Regions from separate parts of the Arthrobacter sp. 01T428 genome, predicted to be linked through region 1. Evidence: riboswitches for the same ligand, from Rfam matches in the RefSeq annotation. Region 1 holds a riboswitch; the other holds the start of a gene.

Region 1 (7,558 bases):
GGGCACACGACCCCGTACGAAGGACCGCCCCAGCCACGACGACGCCGTGATCGGGCGTATCATCACAGTCGACCGCGGGCGCTACACCGCGATCGTGGGCGAAAGCTCGGACAACGAGCGCATCGTCATCGCGGCCCGCGCCCGGGAGCTCCGTCGCTCCCCTGTGGTTCCCGGAGACTTCGTAGCGCTCGTCGGCGATGTGTCCGGAGCACCGGACACCCTCGCCCGCCTCGTGCGCGTCGAGGAGCGAAAGACCCTCCTGCGGCGAAGTGCCGATGACACGGATCCGATCGAGCGGGCCGTCGTCGCCAACGCCGACCAGCTCGTGGTGGTGGTTGCGGCAGCCAATCCGGAACCACGCACCGGATTCATCGACCGCGCCTTGGTGGCAGCGTACGACGCCGGAATCGAGCCGCTGCTGCTCGTCACCAAGGCAGATGTCAAGGATCCGACGGAACTACTCGCCAACTATGTGAGCCTCGGTTTCCCCATCATCATCAGCCGGACGGCCGACGCAGGCGCCTCCGGAATCGACGCCCGCTCCGACGACGGCCTGTCCGCCCGCCTCGACAGTGACGCCGTCGGCCAGTTGCGGGACTACCTCGACGGCAAGGTCACCGTCCTCCTGGGCCATTCAGGCGTCGGGAAGTCCACTATGGTGAACGCCCTCACCGGGGCCGAGCGCGCCACAGGCGGGGTCAACGCCGTGACGGGGCGCGGACGCCACACCTCGTCCTCTGCCCTCGCACTGAAGCTCAGCGACGCCCCTGGCGGAAGCTGGATCATCGATACGCCCGGCATCCGTTCTTTCGGCCTCGCCCACGTGAACCCGGACCGCATCCTGCACGCCTTCCCGGACCTGGAGCCGGGGACGGAAAGGTGCGAGCGTGGTTGCAAGCACGATGCCTCCGCCGTTCGATGCGGGCTGGATTCCTGGGTCGCCGAAGGCCACGCGGGCGAGGCCGGCCCCGCCCGCCTTGCATCGCTCCGCAGGCTCCTTGGTGCGGACCCGCGCATGGAAGCCCAAGAGGCCAAGGAACTGGGTACGGTCAACTAACTCAGCGCATGCCGTCCTACCTCCCCGGCTCACCGGCGAATAGACGGTAGTTTGGAACCATGACCCAACCCGATTCGAGCTACAACGACGACCTACGGCTGGCCCATGTGCTGGCCGATTCCGTCGATTCCCTGACAATGGAGCGGTTCAGGGCGCTGGACCTCCAGGTGGAGACCAAACCCGACCTGAGCCCAGTCACCGATGCCGACAAAGCCGCCGAGGAAGCAATCCGTGGGCAGCTCTCCCGCTCCCGGCCCCGCGACGCCGTCCTCGGCGAAGAATTCGGCAGCACGGGCCACGGCTCCAGGCGTTGGATCATCGATCCCATCGATGGGACCAAGAACTTCGTGCGCGGCGTACCCGTCTGGGCTACGCTCATCGCCCTCGTGGACGAGGGCGAAGTAGTAGTGGGGCTCGTGAGCGCTCCGGCGCTCGGCAAGCGTTGGTGGGCGGCCAAGGGCTCCGGCGCCTACATGGGCCGGTCGCTGGCCGCCGCCACCCGGTTGAAAGTTTCCAACGTGTCCCGGCTCGAAGACGCCTCGCTTTCCTACTCCGAGCTTTCCGAGTGGAAGCAGCACGGGAAGCTGGACAACTTCCTGGGCCTCGAGAACGATGTCTGGCGCAGCCGTGCGTACGGCGATTTCTGGTCCTACTGTCTCGTTGCCGAGGGCGCCGTGGACATCGCCGCCGAACCGGAACTCCAGGTCTACGACATGGCCGCCTTGGTGCCGATCGTCACCGAGGCCGGCGGACGCTTCACATCCCTGGATGGCGCGGACGGCCCCTTCGGCGGAAACGCCGTCGCCACTAACTCGATCCTCCATTCCGAGGTCCTCAAGAGGCTCAACCCCGAACTCGACGACCTTCTGTAGCCCCTCCTGTTCACTGAATAAACGACGGCGGACGCCCCCTTTTAGGGGCGTCCGCTGCTTTTTCTTCGGCTGAAGGCACATTTTTCGGGCGGTGTAACAATCCGCTTAACAATCGCGGTCACATTGGAACCCGCCTCGCCGGTGTCCTACTCTCTTTACAGGTCACGAGTGCCAGCGCGAAACCCCGGTTTGCTGGCCGGCAACCCTCCATCGCGGCGGGGTGCCCCGGGTGACGACCCGGCCGGTCCGGAACGGATGCGGCAAGCGCGGACCCCCTGCACGCAGGGGTCCCTCTTGAGTGAGGTCCCATGAGCACAGCCACAATTACTTCTACGGCTCTTTCGCAGCACCACGAAACCGCACAGCAGCTGCCTCGGGCATCCCGCCCGCTGGCCGCGGTCACCGGCGCGGAGTTGCAGGCACCCCTGATCCAGGGCGGCCACATCCGCTACGCCAACCTTGACTACGGCGCATCCGCACCTGCCCTGACGGTTGTTTCCGCGTACCTCAACGAGATCCTGCCGTACTACGCGAGTGTGCACCGCGGCGCAGGCTACGCCTCCCAAATCAGCACCTCCGTCTACGAAAACGCCCGCAACATCGTCCGTGACTTTGTTGGCGGACGGCCGGACGATTCCGTCATTTTCACGCGCAACACCACCGATTCCCTCAATCTCCTGGCCGGCTGCCTGCCGGTCACAGACGGCAAGCACACCGACGAAGTCCTTTACCTGGACATCGAGCACCACGCAAACCTGCTGCCGTGGCAAGGCGTCCCCCACCGAAGCATTGTTGCCGCGGAAACCTTGTCGGAGACCGTAGCCAATGTCCGCACAGCCCTCTCCCATGGTGGCGTCAGCCTCCTGGCTGTCACCGGCGCGTCGAATGTGACCGGCGAAATCCTGCCCATCAAGGAACTAGCTGCCTTGGCCCACGAATTCGGGGCGCGGATTGTGGTGGACGCGGCGCAACTTGCCCCGCATCGCCGCATCAACATCGCCGCCGCGGATGTCGACTACTTGGTTTTCTCGGGGCACAAGCTTTATGCCCCGTTCGGCGCGGGGGTCCTGGTGGGCCGTCCCGACTGGCTCGACGCCGGCACGCCGCACCTGGCAGGAGGCGGCGCCGTCCGGGAGGCACGCCTCGATTCCGTCAGCTGGGCCACGGGACCGGCCAGGCACGAAGGCGGCTCGCCGAACGTTCTCGGTGCGGCCACCCTCGCCCGGGCCACACAAGTCATCGCCAGCCTCGACCACGACGAATGGCACGCCCACGAGGCCGCCATCCGCTCGCACCTGGTCGAAGGCCTCAAGGAAATCGACGGCGTGACCGTGCACCAGATCTTCAGCGACACCGATCCCGAGGACACCATCGGCGTCGTGAACTTCTCGCTCCAGGGCTACGACGCCGGACTTGTGGCGGCCTATCTTGCGGCCGAGCACGGCATTGGCCTGCGCGACGGGCGCTTTTGCGCCCACCCGCTGCTCAAGCGCCTCGGTCTTCCCTCCGGATCCCTCCGGGCCAGTTTCGGCGTAGGATCGCGTTTGGAAGACGCCACTCGGCTCATCGCGGGCATCCAGGCGCTCAAGAGCAATGGCCTCGGTTGGGACTACGTGGTGGACGCCGGCCGTTGGGTGCCCGCGAACGATCACCGCAGCTACCCGGAATGGGCTCCCAACACTCCCGGGACCGCGGGCGCAGCTCCGTGCAGCACCGACTGATTGCGGTAGATTCGTAGGGTATTTTTTCCTGTCCTACGAAGGAGTTTCCGCGTGGCCCCGCGACCCAAAGGCACGTCAGCCGGCCCCAAGCTCTATGAGGAACGGCGCCTTGAACTCGGTCAGAGTTTCCAGGACGGCGGAGAGCACTATGACCGTGTCCGGCCCGGATACCCCGCGGATTCAGCTGACTGGCTGCTGCCGGAAGGCGCGCGGGACGCGGCAGACATCGGCGCGGGCACCGGAAAGTTCACAGCGCTCCTCGTCGAGCGCGGGCTGGCGGTGTCCGCAGTGGACCCCTCCACGGACATGCTCACGCAACTGCGCAAAACGTATCCACAAGTGATCGCCCTGGAGGGCACGGCCGAGGCAACTGGACTCGCGGACTCAGCATTCGACGTCGTCAGCGTTGCCCAGGCATGGCACTGGTGCGATCCCCTCGCCGCCAGCACCGAGATCGCCCGGATCCTTCGGCCCCAGGGTGTGATCGGCTTGATCTGGAACCAGCTGGACACGTCGGTGCTCTGGGTCCATCGTTTGTCTCGCATCATGCATGCCGGCGATGTCCACAAACCGGACTTCCGGCCTGTGGTGGGCCGGGAGTTCACGGGCCTCGAAAGCCATGTGACGCGTTGGGAGGATCCCGTGACTCCGGCGGATATCCTCGAACTCGTGAAGTCGCGCAGTTACTACCTGAGGGCGAATGAGACCACCCGGGCCAAGGTGACGGGCAATCTCGAGTGGTACCTTTTCGAGCATCTGGGCCATGCCGAGGGCGAGGTCATCCCCTTGCCCTATCTCACGCAGAGCTGGCGGGCGCGCAAAGCCTGATGCGGCCTGTTCACGATAGGCTTGGAACCGTGAAGACCAGTGCGCCCTCCTCCTCGATCGAGGACTACGTCAAGGTCATCTACTCCTTCACGGAGTGGCAGGACAAACCCATCACGTCCTCACAGCTCGCGCAACGGCTCGGCGTCGCCAATTCCTCCGTCTCGGAGATGGTCCGCAAGCTCAAGGACCAAGGGCTGGTGGACCACCAGCCCTACAGCGCCATTTCCTTGACCCCCCAGGGAATGCAGCTTGCCCTGGGCATGGTCCGCCGCCACCGCCTGATCGAGACCTACCTCGTGAGGGAGTTGGGCTACAGCTGGGACGAAGTCCATGACGAGGCCGAGATGCTCGAACACGCCGTTTCGGACACCTTCATCGATCGCATGGCCACCAAGCTGGGCAACCCCGGACGCGATCCCCATGGGGACCCCATCCCTGCCGCGGACGGTTCGGTGAGCCTGCCGCATGCGCACCGCATGATCGAGCTCGACGACGGCCATTCCGGCAAGATCACGCGGATCAGCGACGAAAACCCGGAGTTGCTGCGGTACTTGTCCGCAGAGGAAATCGACCTCGACGCCACCATCCAGGTGATTGGCCGCAAGCCGTTCGGTGGTGCCCTGGTGGTCCGGATCGGAAAGGGTCCGGGCAGCCGCGACTATGATCTCGCGGATGAGGTCGCCTCGGCGCTCTGGGTGGCCACCGACGTCGAACACGACGGCTGCGTCCTCGCTGAACACTAACGAAGCCGTGTTGTGGAAGGCGCTGTTCAGGCGCGCTGGGCAGCCGTCCCGCCGTCGTCGGGCGCTTGACCTTCGGGAGAGTCCACTACAGCAGCGCCCAGCACCGGGTTCCGGATCCCGACGGCGGATGCCACCGCCCCGAGGAAGAACAGCACGGCCGTGACCACGACGGCGTTCATGAGGCCTTGGCGGCTGAAGACCGGGCCGATGATGAGCCCGGCAAACGCGATGCAGATCAGGCCTGCGATACGGGCAACAGCGTTGTTCACTGCGGAACCGATCCCTGCCTCTTCCGTGGGTACCGCGCCGAGGATGGCCGCGGTGAGGGGCGCCACCAAGGTGCTCAGGCCGATCCCGAAGACGATCTGCCCGGGCAGCACTTGCGTCCAGTAGTTCAAGGGCTCCTGGACGGCCAAGGTCATGAGGAAACCGATTCCGCAAATGAATGGTCCGGCCGTCATGAACCACCGCGGACCGTATTTGCCGGCCAGCCCGCCGAAGAATGAGGCCGTGAGCATCAGGAGGACCGTCGCGGGGAGCAACGCGATGCCCGCCGTGGTGGCCTTCATCCCTCCCACCTGCTGCAAGTAGATGCCCACTGCGAAGAAGCCCAATGACAGGGCGCCGTAAATGGCGAGCGTGGCAATGTTTCCCCAGCCGAAATTTCGGATGCCGAAGAGCCTCAGGGGCAGCATCGGTTCAGGGGTCCTGGCCTCGTGGACCAGGAAGAGGACCAGGCCGACGGCTCCGAGGGCGAGCGGCATCCAGACCACCATGTTGCCCCAGCCCATGCGCCCTTGTTCGATGAAGGCGTAGACAGGGCCACCGAGTCCCACCATGGCAAGGAACGCGCCGAGGTAGTCGATCTTCTTGCTCGTGTCCGTGGCGGCATCGGACTTCCGCAGCCCGGCGAGGATCGGCCAGACGGCGACGGCCGGAATCACATTGATGAAGAAGATGACGCGCCAGGACAGCAGATCGACCGATGCGCCGCCGATCAGCGGCGCGACGATGGCGGCCGCGCTGGTCCAACCGGACCATTGGCCGATTGCCTTGGACTGCGCGGGACCGGAAAAGAACGTGACGATCATGGCAAGCGAACTCGGGACAAGCAGGGCACCGGCGATCCCCTGGAGGGCGCGCGATACCACCAGCACCTCGCCGTTCCAGGCGAGGCCGCAGGTGACGGAGGTGAGGGTGAAGCCGGCGAGTCCCCATTCCAGGATGCGTGCACGGCCGAAGTGGTCGGACAGGGATCCCGCGACCAGGATCAGCGCGCCCAAGGTCAACAAGTAGGCATCCACCACCCATTGCTGGATGACAAGCCCACCACCCAGCTCGCGGCCAATCGCCGGGAGCGCGAGGTTCACCACGAAGCCATCCAAAATGGCGATGAAGGAAGCCACAATAGCCACAACAAGGACCCGCTTTTGAAGCGGGGTGCTTGGCTGCAGGGCCGCTGCGTCGGTCATGAGCACAGCCTACGCCTGCTTGTCAGCTCCCGTCCGGATTCCTGCCCGATCCTGCCGCGGCGAAAGTCCCGTATCGTTGAATGGTGATTAGCAGACGTGACGCCGCACTGGCCCTTGATATTTCGATGGAAATGGCCCAACGCCACGGCATCCCCTCCAGGCTTTCACAAGCCGAGCTGAACGAACTGCAAGACAATCCGCCCCAGTGGCTCGTCCAATCCCGCGCCAACCGCACCGGCAAGCGCCCTGTCTGGGTCCACTTGAGCTGCGTCGTGTGCGGCTACACAGAGGCCGCGCGTCCCAAGAAATGGTGGCCGGAGTTCACCTACGTCTTCTGTGGCCACCACCGGAACAGCGAGGTTCCCGGAATCCTGCCCGGCGAAGTCCGCAGCGAGTACGAAGGAATCGGCTCCCGGTTCGTGGGCGTCGTGGACGTCCCGGCTCCGAAGGCTGGCCACTAGGCCGTCCGGCTGTCGGTTGATTTCGGGTGAAACAGGCGTAGCTTACAAGGAGAGGGCCTTTCAGGACCCTCTTTGCAGGATCTGCAGGGAAGATCCGTAGTTAGGGAGCATGACATGCCTGACAAAGCGCCTCACCAGCACGAGACGAAGAAGAGCATCAAGTCCATCAAGGAGAAACGGGCAGTGAAGCGTGCCAAGCACGAATCCGACGCCGCAGTGGATCCGGTGGCCCATTTGAGGATGCGGAAGAAGTAGCAAAAAAGCCGGAGCCAGCTTGGCTCCGGCTTTTTCGCGGACTGGCTCCATCAGGTCCGCGGCTCCTCATGAATCCGCGTCAGTCATTTCACTGGGAACTGCCACAATTGCGTGGATTTTTCCGTCCCGGAGGACCGTCAGGAAGAACG
Region 2 (7,558 bases), on a different contig from region 1:
CGTGATTTGCGGGGCGTCCAAGTCCAGGCTTCCCGAAACGTAGCTCTTGGGTCCGGTGCCGAAGCTGTACATGGTGCTGCCGCCGGTTCCGATGACGGATCCTGTCAATGCGGGAGCCGCCTCGGGAGTGGTCCAGGAAATCAGCAGCGGTGCCCAACGGTCTCCGTAGAGCGCGGGCTGGTACGGCTTGCGCTTCTCGGAGGGGGTTTCCTTGCTGGTGCCGTCGTCAACGAATGTGAGGCCCGTAGCAGCGGCAATCTTTGCAATGGCGTCGGCGATGAGCCCCTCGGATCCGGCCGGGGCGAGAGCCGCGTTGACCACGTAGTGCAGTGGCCGGCACGGAGAGTAGCCCACGGGGGTGCCGTCGGCATTGGTGGCCAGGAACTTGAAGGAGTTGCTGGCCACCGCAGGCTTGGCGGGGGAGCCAAGCGGGTGGCCGGCTTCTTCCAGGCCAGGCGGCGGTGTATCCGGCGCGCGGGCCGCCTTCGGCTGACTTTGTCCGGGAGCCCCGCCCGGCCCGGAGCTACTTGCCGTGGCGTGGGCGGACGGGGCCAGGTTCGGAAGCAAGCCGGTGATTCCAGGGTCGCCCCGGAGGAATCCACTGACCAACACCGCTACGGCAGCGACCACCGCCACCAGCATCAAATTTCGGAACAGCGCGAGCGCGGTGCTGGGGCGCTTGGGCGGCGGGCCGCCGTCGTACCCGTAGTTTGAATGCAAGTCTTCCCCCAAATCCCCGTACCCGGCACCCCAGCGGGCCGGCGGTACTAACCGATGACAGCGCCGAAGACGAAGCCCAGCCCATACGTGGCCGCGGCCGCGCCGAGACCGATGGCGAGCTGCCGGAGGCCGCGGGTCAGCGGCGAGGTTCCGGACAACAAGCCGACGACGGCGCCGGTCGACAGAAGCGCGATGCCCACCAGCGTACCGGCCACAGCAAGCGCCGCGAAGCCGGTCATGCCGAAGATGAACGGCAGGATGGGCACAATGGCGCCCGAAGCGAAGAAGCAGAAGCTCGAGATCGCGGCGCCCCAAGCGGAGCCCACGGCCTCGTGCTCATTGACGGTTTCTTCCACTTCGGGGTGCAGGGAGAGGCTGGGATCGCAATCGCAGCTGTAGACGCCCATGCGTTCAGCGGCCCGGTGTTCGGCGGCTTCGCGGGACATGCCCCGGGCCAGATACACGAGAACCAGCTCGTTGTGCTCGATGTCCAGGGCCGGGGCTGCGGTCAGCGTGGCCTGGGTGGGGCGGGTGGCCTTGAGGAGCTCGAGCTGCGAGCGGACAGAGACATATTCGCCGGCACCCATGGACAGCGCGCCTGCCAGCAGGCCTGCGATGCCGCTGAACAGGACCACAGTGGCGGGGACGCCGGTGGCCGCCATGCCCATCACGAGTGAGAGGTTGCTGACAAGGCCGTCGTTGGCGCCGAATACGGCCGCGCGGAAAGTGCCGGACAACCTGTTGCGGCCGCGCGTCGCCAGGCCGCGGACTACTTCCTCGTGGATCTGTTCGTCAGCCGCCATGGCGCGGGTCGCTGCTGGATCCTTCGCGTAAGGCGAGCGGCCTTCAGCCCTTTGGGCGAGGGCCAACACGAACACTGATCCAAAGTTCCGGGCGAGGAAGCCGAGCATTTGGCTTCGGATCGAGGCCGCCTTCGGCATGCCGGCATGTTCCCCGAGGAGCTTGAGCCAGTGTGCCTCGTGGCGGCCCTCGGCCTCTGCGAGTGCCAACAGGATTTCGCGTTCCTCGCCGTCGCGGCGCTGCGCCAGTTGGCGGTACACGGCGGCCTCGGCCCGCTCGTCCGCCAAGTACTGACGCCAGCGCTTGATGTCCGACGACGACGGGGGAGTCTTGGGGGCCGCTTCATCTTGCGATGGACTGCTTTGGTCCGAGGGATTGTCGGGATGCGCGTTGTCTGGATCTGTCGGGTTCTGTGGATCTGCGTGCGGGTGCACCGGGACTCCTGGGTTGCTGGGGCGGGCTTCATCGCCTCATTGCGGCTCCACTCTATCGCCAATTTCCGCGGTTTTTCGGCTGGCAATCCTCACTGGACATTTTAGGCGCGCCTCAAAAACGGGAGGCTCCCGGGAGGCCTTGACCGCGGCTGGGGGCAGTGCTGGGATGGATGGACAGGGTCCACGAATTGGCGGGGTAGCGTGGTGACCGGCTGCCTCATGTGCCTGTGCGATGGGCTCAGCGGCACGTCGAACGGAGGTTGCACCATGGACAGCACCGAAACCCACGCCCGTCACCCCGACCGTCCCACGGTCGAGGCCGATCCCGCCTACGACTACAGCGAAGACCTTGAGGTGGACGAGGACTGGGAGGAACAATCCGAGGTCCTCGACGACGACGAACGGGTGGTTCCGCTCGACGCAGAGGAACACCGCGAGGACGAAGAGTTCGAATAGCCCCGGGCTCGCTAAACCCTGGGCGCTAAAACGCGCTCAGGATGAAGTGCCTCTGCACGCCTGCCCGGTGCCCGGTTGCCGCCACCGTCAGGGTGAGTTTCCGTGTGGCGGGGAACCAGCGGGCGGGCTGGACCGCTTTTGAAAGGGCTTGGGTGATGAGCCGCGGCTCATGGTGCCAATAGCGTTCCAGGTTTCCGTCCACGACGAACGTGACGGAGCCTTGGGAGAGGTCGACGCCGGGAATCACCCGGACGAATTCGTCCACCCGGCGGGGACGGGGCGACAAGAGGGTGCTGGGCTGGGTGGTGCGGTCGGCTATGGCGGTGGCGCCGTTTTCGAAAGGCATGGCCTTCTCCTGTGGAGTTGCTCTTGCCCGTTCGGTTGTCTCTGGTCCGAGCCGGGCCGCTTCTTCATCCGAACCACCCGTGAACATGGGGTTGGCGTGTGGCAAGTCGGAGCTTGGCGCCAGATCTCTTGAAGCTCTTCCTACTGTACATGCGACGGCGGCGCCGCACCCCGGAAAAAGGKGCGGCGCCGCCGTCGTACTTGACTCTGTGAAACTTAGTGGCTGGCCACCGGGTGGGCCTCCAGCGGGAGTTCCTCGGTGACTCCTCCGGCGACGCGACGGTCCCATGCTTCGCGGACCTGGGGCTCCGTGGGAGGCGTCAGCAGCGAGACCACGACGTACACCAGCAACGAGGCTCCGAGGCCCCAGTAGATGGGATCGTTGGCGTAGACGCCGTCTTCGCTGGGAATGATTCCCGTGGCATAGGCGATCAGCAGGGCCAGTGTGAGTACGGACCCCACGGCCATGGACCAGGCCGCGGCAATACCGGTGCCCCGCTTCCAGACCAGGCCACCCAGGATGGCAACCAGCAGGCCGCCCACCAGGATGTCGTAGGCGATGGTCAGGGCGACCACGACGTCTTGCGCCGCCATGGATATCAACACGGCCACGATGCCCAGTCCGAGGACCCAGTAGCGGTTGGCCTTGACGTCGTGCTCGGGGTTCTCGGTGTCGTCGGTGTTGATGGTCTTGCCGAACCAGCTGGCCACGAACGGGACCACGTCGGCGCGGGCAACGGTGGCCGCGGCGATGAGGGCTCCGGAAGCCGTGGACATCATGGCCGCGACCGCAGCGGCCATCACGAGGCCGCCGATGCCGATCGGCAGGATGTGCGTTGCAACCTCGGCGTAGACGACGTCCTTGCCGAGGGCCTTCACGTCGATGTTGGGCAGTGCCACGCGGGCGGCAAGGCCGATCAATGCGCCGGCGACGCCGTACAGGACGCAGTAGATACCCGCGGTGGCACCGCCCCAACGTGCCACCTTGGGAGTCTTGGCGGTGAAGACGCGCTGCCAGATGTCCTGGCCGATCAGCAGGCCCAGGGTGTAGACCACGAAGTACGTGATGATGGTTTGTGCCCCGATGCCGTCCAACTGGAAGAAGCTGGCGTCAACGCGGGCACGGATGCCATCGAAGCCGCCTGCGGCGTTCAGGACGAACGGGAGCATGAGGAAGAAGATGCCCACGGTCTTGATGATGAACTGCACCTGGTCGGCGAGGGTGATGGACCACATGCCGCCGATCGTTGAGTAGACCAGGACGATTGCGCCGCCGACGGCGATGGCGAGCCAGCGCTCCCAGCCGAAGAGTACAACGAAGATGGTGGCGTAGGCGCCCGTGGACGTGGCGCACAGCATCAGGGTGTAGGCGAGCATGACGATGCCGGAAGTCTGTGTGGCGCGCTGTCCGTAACGCAGGCTCAGCATCTGGGAGACCGTGTAGATCTTCAGCCGCTGGATGGTGCCGGCGAAAAGCAGGCTCAGGAGGAGCACGCCCGAACCGATCGCGACAACCAGCCACATGCCGGAGACGCCGAACTTGTAGCCGAGGCCGACGCCGCCAACCGTCGATGCGCCGCCGAGGACGACTGCGGCCATGGTGCCGGTGTAGAGCATCGGACCGAGGCGGCGTCCTGCCACGAGGAAGTCGCTGTTGTTCTTGGTGCGCGACTTGCCCCACCAGCCGAAGGCCAGCATGGCGAGCAAATACACCACCACGATCGCAATATTGATGAACGAAGAGTCCACGGTTGGCTCCTGAAAGTGATGCGCAGAGCCCTTGGGGATTCCGACGCCGGTCCGCTGGGTTTCGTTGCGGGTTGCGGAAGGTCTCTGCGCTGGTGATTGGGGAGAGTAGTCTGTGATGTATGCCTCACAAACAACACTTGTTGCCTATGAGGATACGTAGTGATGCGAGTAACAGTCAAGGTGCTGTCTCGCCCAGCGGACTCATCGGCGCTCCTCCAGCTTGCCAAAGGCCCTGCCGCGCGGGCGATCCGGCTACTATTGCTGCAATGACAGGGCCGCAGAAACGGCCTGAAAGGTTCGTGAATGAAGGCTCTCCCCGTTGAACCGAGCAATGTCCCCGTTGCCATCGGTTCCAGAATCCGTGCCGCCCGCCAATCGCAGCGGCTCACCATCGAGCAGGTTGCCGACGCCACCGGCCTGACCAAAGGGTTCCTGAGCCGGGTGGAACGTGACCTGACATCGCCGTCGGTCGCTTCCCTTGTGACGCTTTGCCAAGTTCTTTCAGTCTCCATCGGCGATCTTTTCGCCGCACCTGAGACGCACCTGACGCGGCGCGACGATGGGCCGCGGATTTCGCTTGGCGGCCAGGGAATCGTGGAGCGGCTCCTGACCGCCCGGTCGGAACGACGGCTGCAGATCCTACAGGCTTCCATCGAGCCCCGCGGCCGGGGAGAAGCCGAGCTTTACGCCGTCGATTGCGACGTCGACGTCCTGCACGTGGTCAAGGGCCGCATCAAATTGATCCTCACCAACGAGGAGTACGAACTCGAAGAGGGGGACACGCTGTCCTTCCCGGGCCGCGAGCCGCACACCTGGGTCAATCCAACCGACGAGCCCGTTGAGGTGCTCTGGATCCTGGTGCCGGCAGCCAGCCGCTGACGCCGGCACTTTGCGATACGGGACCGCATGTGGCCGACACGCGGCGTAACACGCCTGAAACATGACTGACTCCGGGATTTAACCCTGGGGCCTTCGGTGTTACGTGCCTGAAATGATCCGTGCCGACTGCTGAAACAGGGCGACTGTACCTTCGAGTCAAGGCAACTCGTCAAGGTCGGTATCCCGTGGGGTACCAGGACCTGTTCGTTTTAAAAATGGTCTCGCCGTGCGGGCGCCATGGAGCGCCGTATATGCAGGAAGGCTCCCGAAATGACCCCAGTATTCTTCAGCGTAGGGCTGGATGTGAACCCCCAGACCCTCGATCCAGGCGCAACAGCCTGGATGCTTGCAGCTTCCGCCCTCGTCCTTCTCATGACGCCAGGTTTGGCGTTCTTCTACGGCGGCCTGGTCAGGATGAAGTCCGTCCTCAACATCATGATGATGAGCTTTGGCGCCATCGGCGTTGTCGCGGTGGTCTGGGCCCTGTGGGGTTACGGACTCGCGTTCGGCCCGGATACCCTTGGCGGATTCATCGGAGATCCCTTCGCGAACTTCGGACTCAGCGGACTGGCCAGCGTCATCGGCGGGAAAGCCCCGGGGTTGCCGGACATGGTCTTCATAGGGTTCCAAGCCACCTTCGCCATCATCACGGTGGCACTGATCAGTGGCGCGGTGGCCGAACGGGTCAGGTTTGGCCCCTGGCTGCTGTTTGCCGGCCTCTGGGTCACCATTGTCTACGCTCCTATTGCCCACTGGGTTTGGGGCGGCGGCCTCTTCGGATCCACAGGGATCATCGGCAGCAAGATCTCGGCCCTCGACTTTGCCGGTGGCACCGTCGTCCACATGAACGCCGGCATGGCAGGGCTGATGCTTGCGGTAGTGCTCGGCAAGCGGCTCGGATTCATGAAAGACCCCAACATCCGGCCGCACAACCTCCCCTTCGTGATGCTCGGGGCAGGCCTGTTGTGGTTCGGGTGGTTCGGATTCAACGCCGGTTCGGAACTGGCCGCTGATGGAATTGCCGCGCTCGCCTGGACGAATACCCTCTTGGCCACAAGCGCGGCGCTCCTCGGTTGGCTGCTTGTCGAAAGGCTGCGCGACGGCCACGCGACGTCCCTTGGTGCCGCATCCGGCGCGGTCGCCGGCTTGGTGGCGGTCACCCCGGCCTGTGGATTCGTGGACCCCATTGGCGCCATCGTCATCGGCGTCATCGCGGGTGCCGTCTGTGCACTGGCCATCGGACTGAAGTTCAAGATCGGCCTTGACGACTCCTTGGATGTTGTTGCCGTCCACTTTGTCGGCGGCCTGTGGGGGACCCTGTCCCTCGGATTCTTCGCGGTACCCTCGGCAAAGACTGAAGGCGGCCTTTTCTACGGCGGCGGCCTGAGCCAATTCTGGCCCCAAATATTGACGGCCTTGGTGGTCACTGCGTGGACGGCGATCATGACGACGCTCATCGGGCTCGCCATCCACAAGACGGTGGGCATGCGCGTCAAGGAGCACGAAGAGCTGGCCGGCATCGACATCACGGAGCACGCGGAAACAGCCTACGAGCTGGCCATGATTGGCGGGTCCTTCAATCCGGGAGAACCGCAGAACGGCAAAGCTCCGTCGAGTTCCAGCGGTGACCCAGAAGCCAGCTCCAACGGGAAAACAGATCGGATGCGCAGCAAGGCGTCGACGTGAAACTGGTCACGGCCATCGTGAGGCCGGAGCGGATCGACGAGGTCCGGGAAGCTTTGGAACACTTTGGAGTCAACGGGATGACCGTGAGCCAAGCCAACGGTTACGGCCAGCAACGGGGCTTCGTGGAGGTGTACCGGGGCGCGGAATACAATTCCGATCTCCTTCCCAAAATCCGGGTGGAGGTCCTGGCCACGGACGATCTCGTGGACGGAATAGTGGACGCCATCATCTCCGGTGCAAGTACGGGCCAGTTCGGAGACGGGAAGATCTGGACGGTCGACGTTTCGCAAGCCGTCCGGGTCCGGACCGGGGAGCGTGGCGCCTCCGCGATCAGCTAGGAAGACTGTGTTGGTGCCGCTCTGTTGGTGCCGCTCTGCGGCGAGCGGCACCAACACTGCCATGTTCAGCCCATTTCAGCCCACGTGCACCCATGGCCTGCGCGTGATGTCCGGTTCGGCTTCGCGCAGCACTTCGCGGGTCACCGGTGC

The links. A riboswitch is a leader RNA that binds a small molecule or an ion and turns the genes downstream of it on or off. The one in region 1 is predicted to bind S-adenosylmethionine.
Region 2: another riboswitch for S-adenosylmethionine. It lies ahead of AC1DJB_RS16840 (hypothetical protein); the one in region 1 lies ahead of AC1DJB_RS02560 (aminotransferase class V-fold PLP-dependent enzyme).

The regions. Positions count from the first base shown of each region.
Region 1 covers NZ_JBFTPW010000001.1:544,222-551,779, reverse strand. Annotated here, with positions in the region: gene rsgA (ribosome small subunit-dependent GTPase A) at 1-1,057, shown strand, start outside; gene hisN (histidinol-phosphatase) at 1,117-1,929, shown strand; SAM riboswitch class IV at 2,090-2,202, shown strand; gene AC1DJB_RS02560 (aminotransferase class V-fold PLP-dependent enzyme) at 2,238-3,650, shown strand; gene AC1DJB_RS02555 (class I SAM-dependent methyltransferase) at 3,702-4,478, shown strand; gene AC1DJB_RS02550 (metal-dependent transcriptional regulator) at 4,508-5,221, shown strand; gene AC1DJB_RS02545 (MFS transporter) at 5,248-6,699, opposite strand; gene AC1DJB_RS02540 (hypothetical protein) at 6,774-7,154, shown strand; gene AC1DJB_RS02535 (hypothetical protein) at 7,269-7,409, shown strand; gene AC1DJB_RS02530 (S1C family serine protease) at 7,476-7,558, opposite strand, start outside.
Region 2 covers NZ_JBFTPW010000016.1:59,205-66,762, reverse strand. Annotated here, with positions in the region: gene AC1DJB_RS16855 (matrixin family metalloprotease) at 1-720, opposite strand, end outside; gene AC1DJB_RS16850 (VIT1/CCC1 transporter family protein) at 768-1,955, opposite strand; gene AC1DJB_RS16845 (hypothetical protein) at 2,223-2,411, shown strand; gene AC1DJB_RS16840 (hypothetical protein) at 2,437-2,757, opposite strand; SAM riboswitch class IV at 2,772-2,891, opposite strand; gene AC1DJB_RS16835 (sodium:solute symporter family protein) at 2,973-4,505, opposite strand; gene AC1DJB_RS16830 (helix-turn-helix domain-containing protein) at 4,809-5,384, shown strand; gene AC1DJB_RS16825 (ammonium transporter) at 5,655-7,070, shown strand; gene AC1DJB_RS16820 (P-II family nitrogen regulator) at 7,067-7,408, shown strand; gene AC1DJB_RS16815 (APC family permease) at 7,484-7,558, opposite strand, start outside.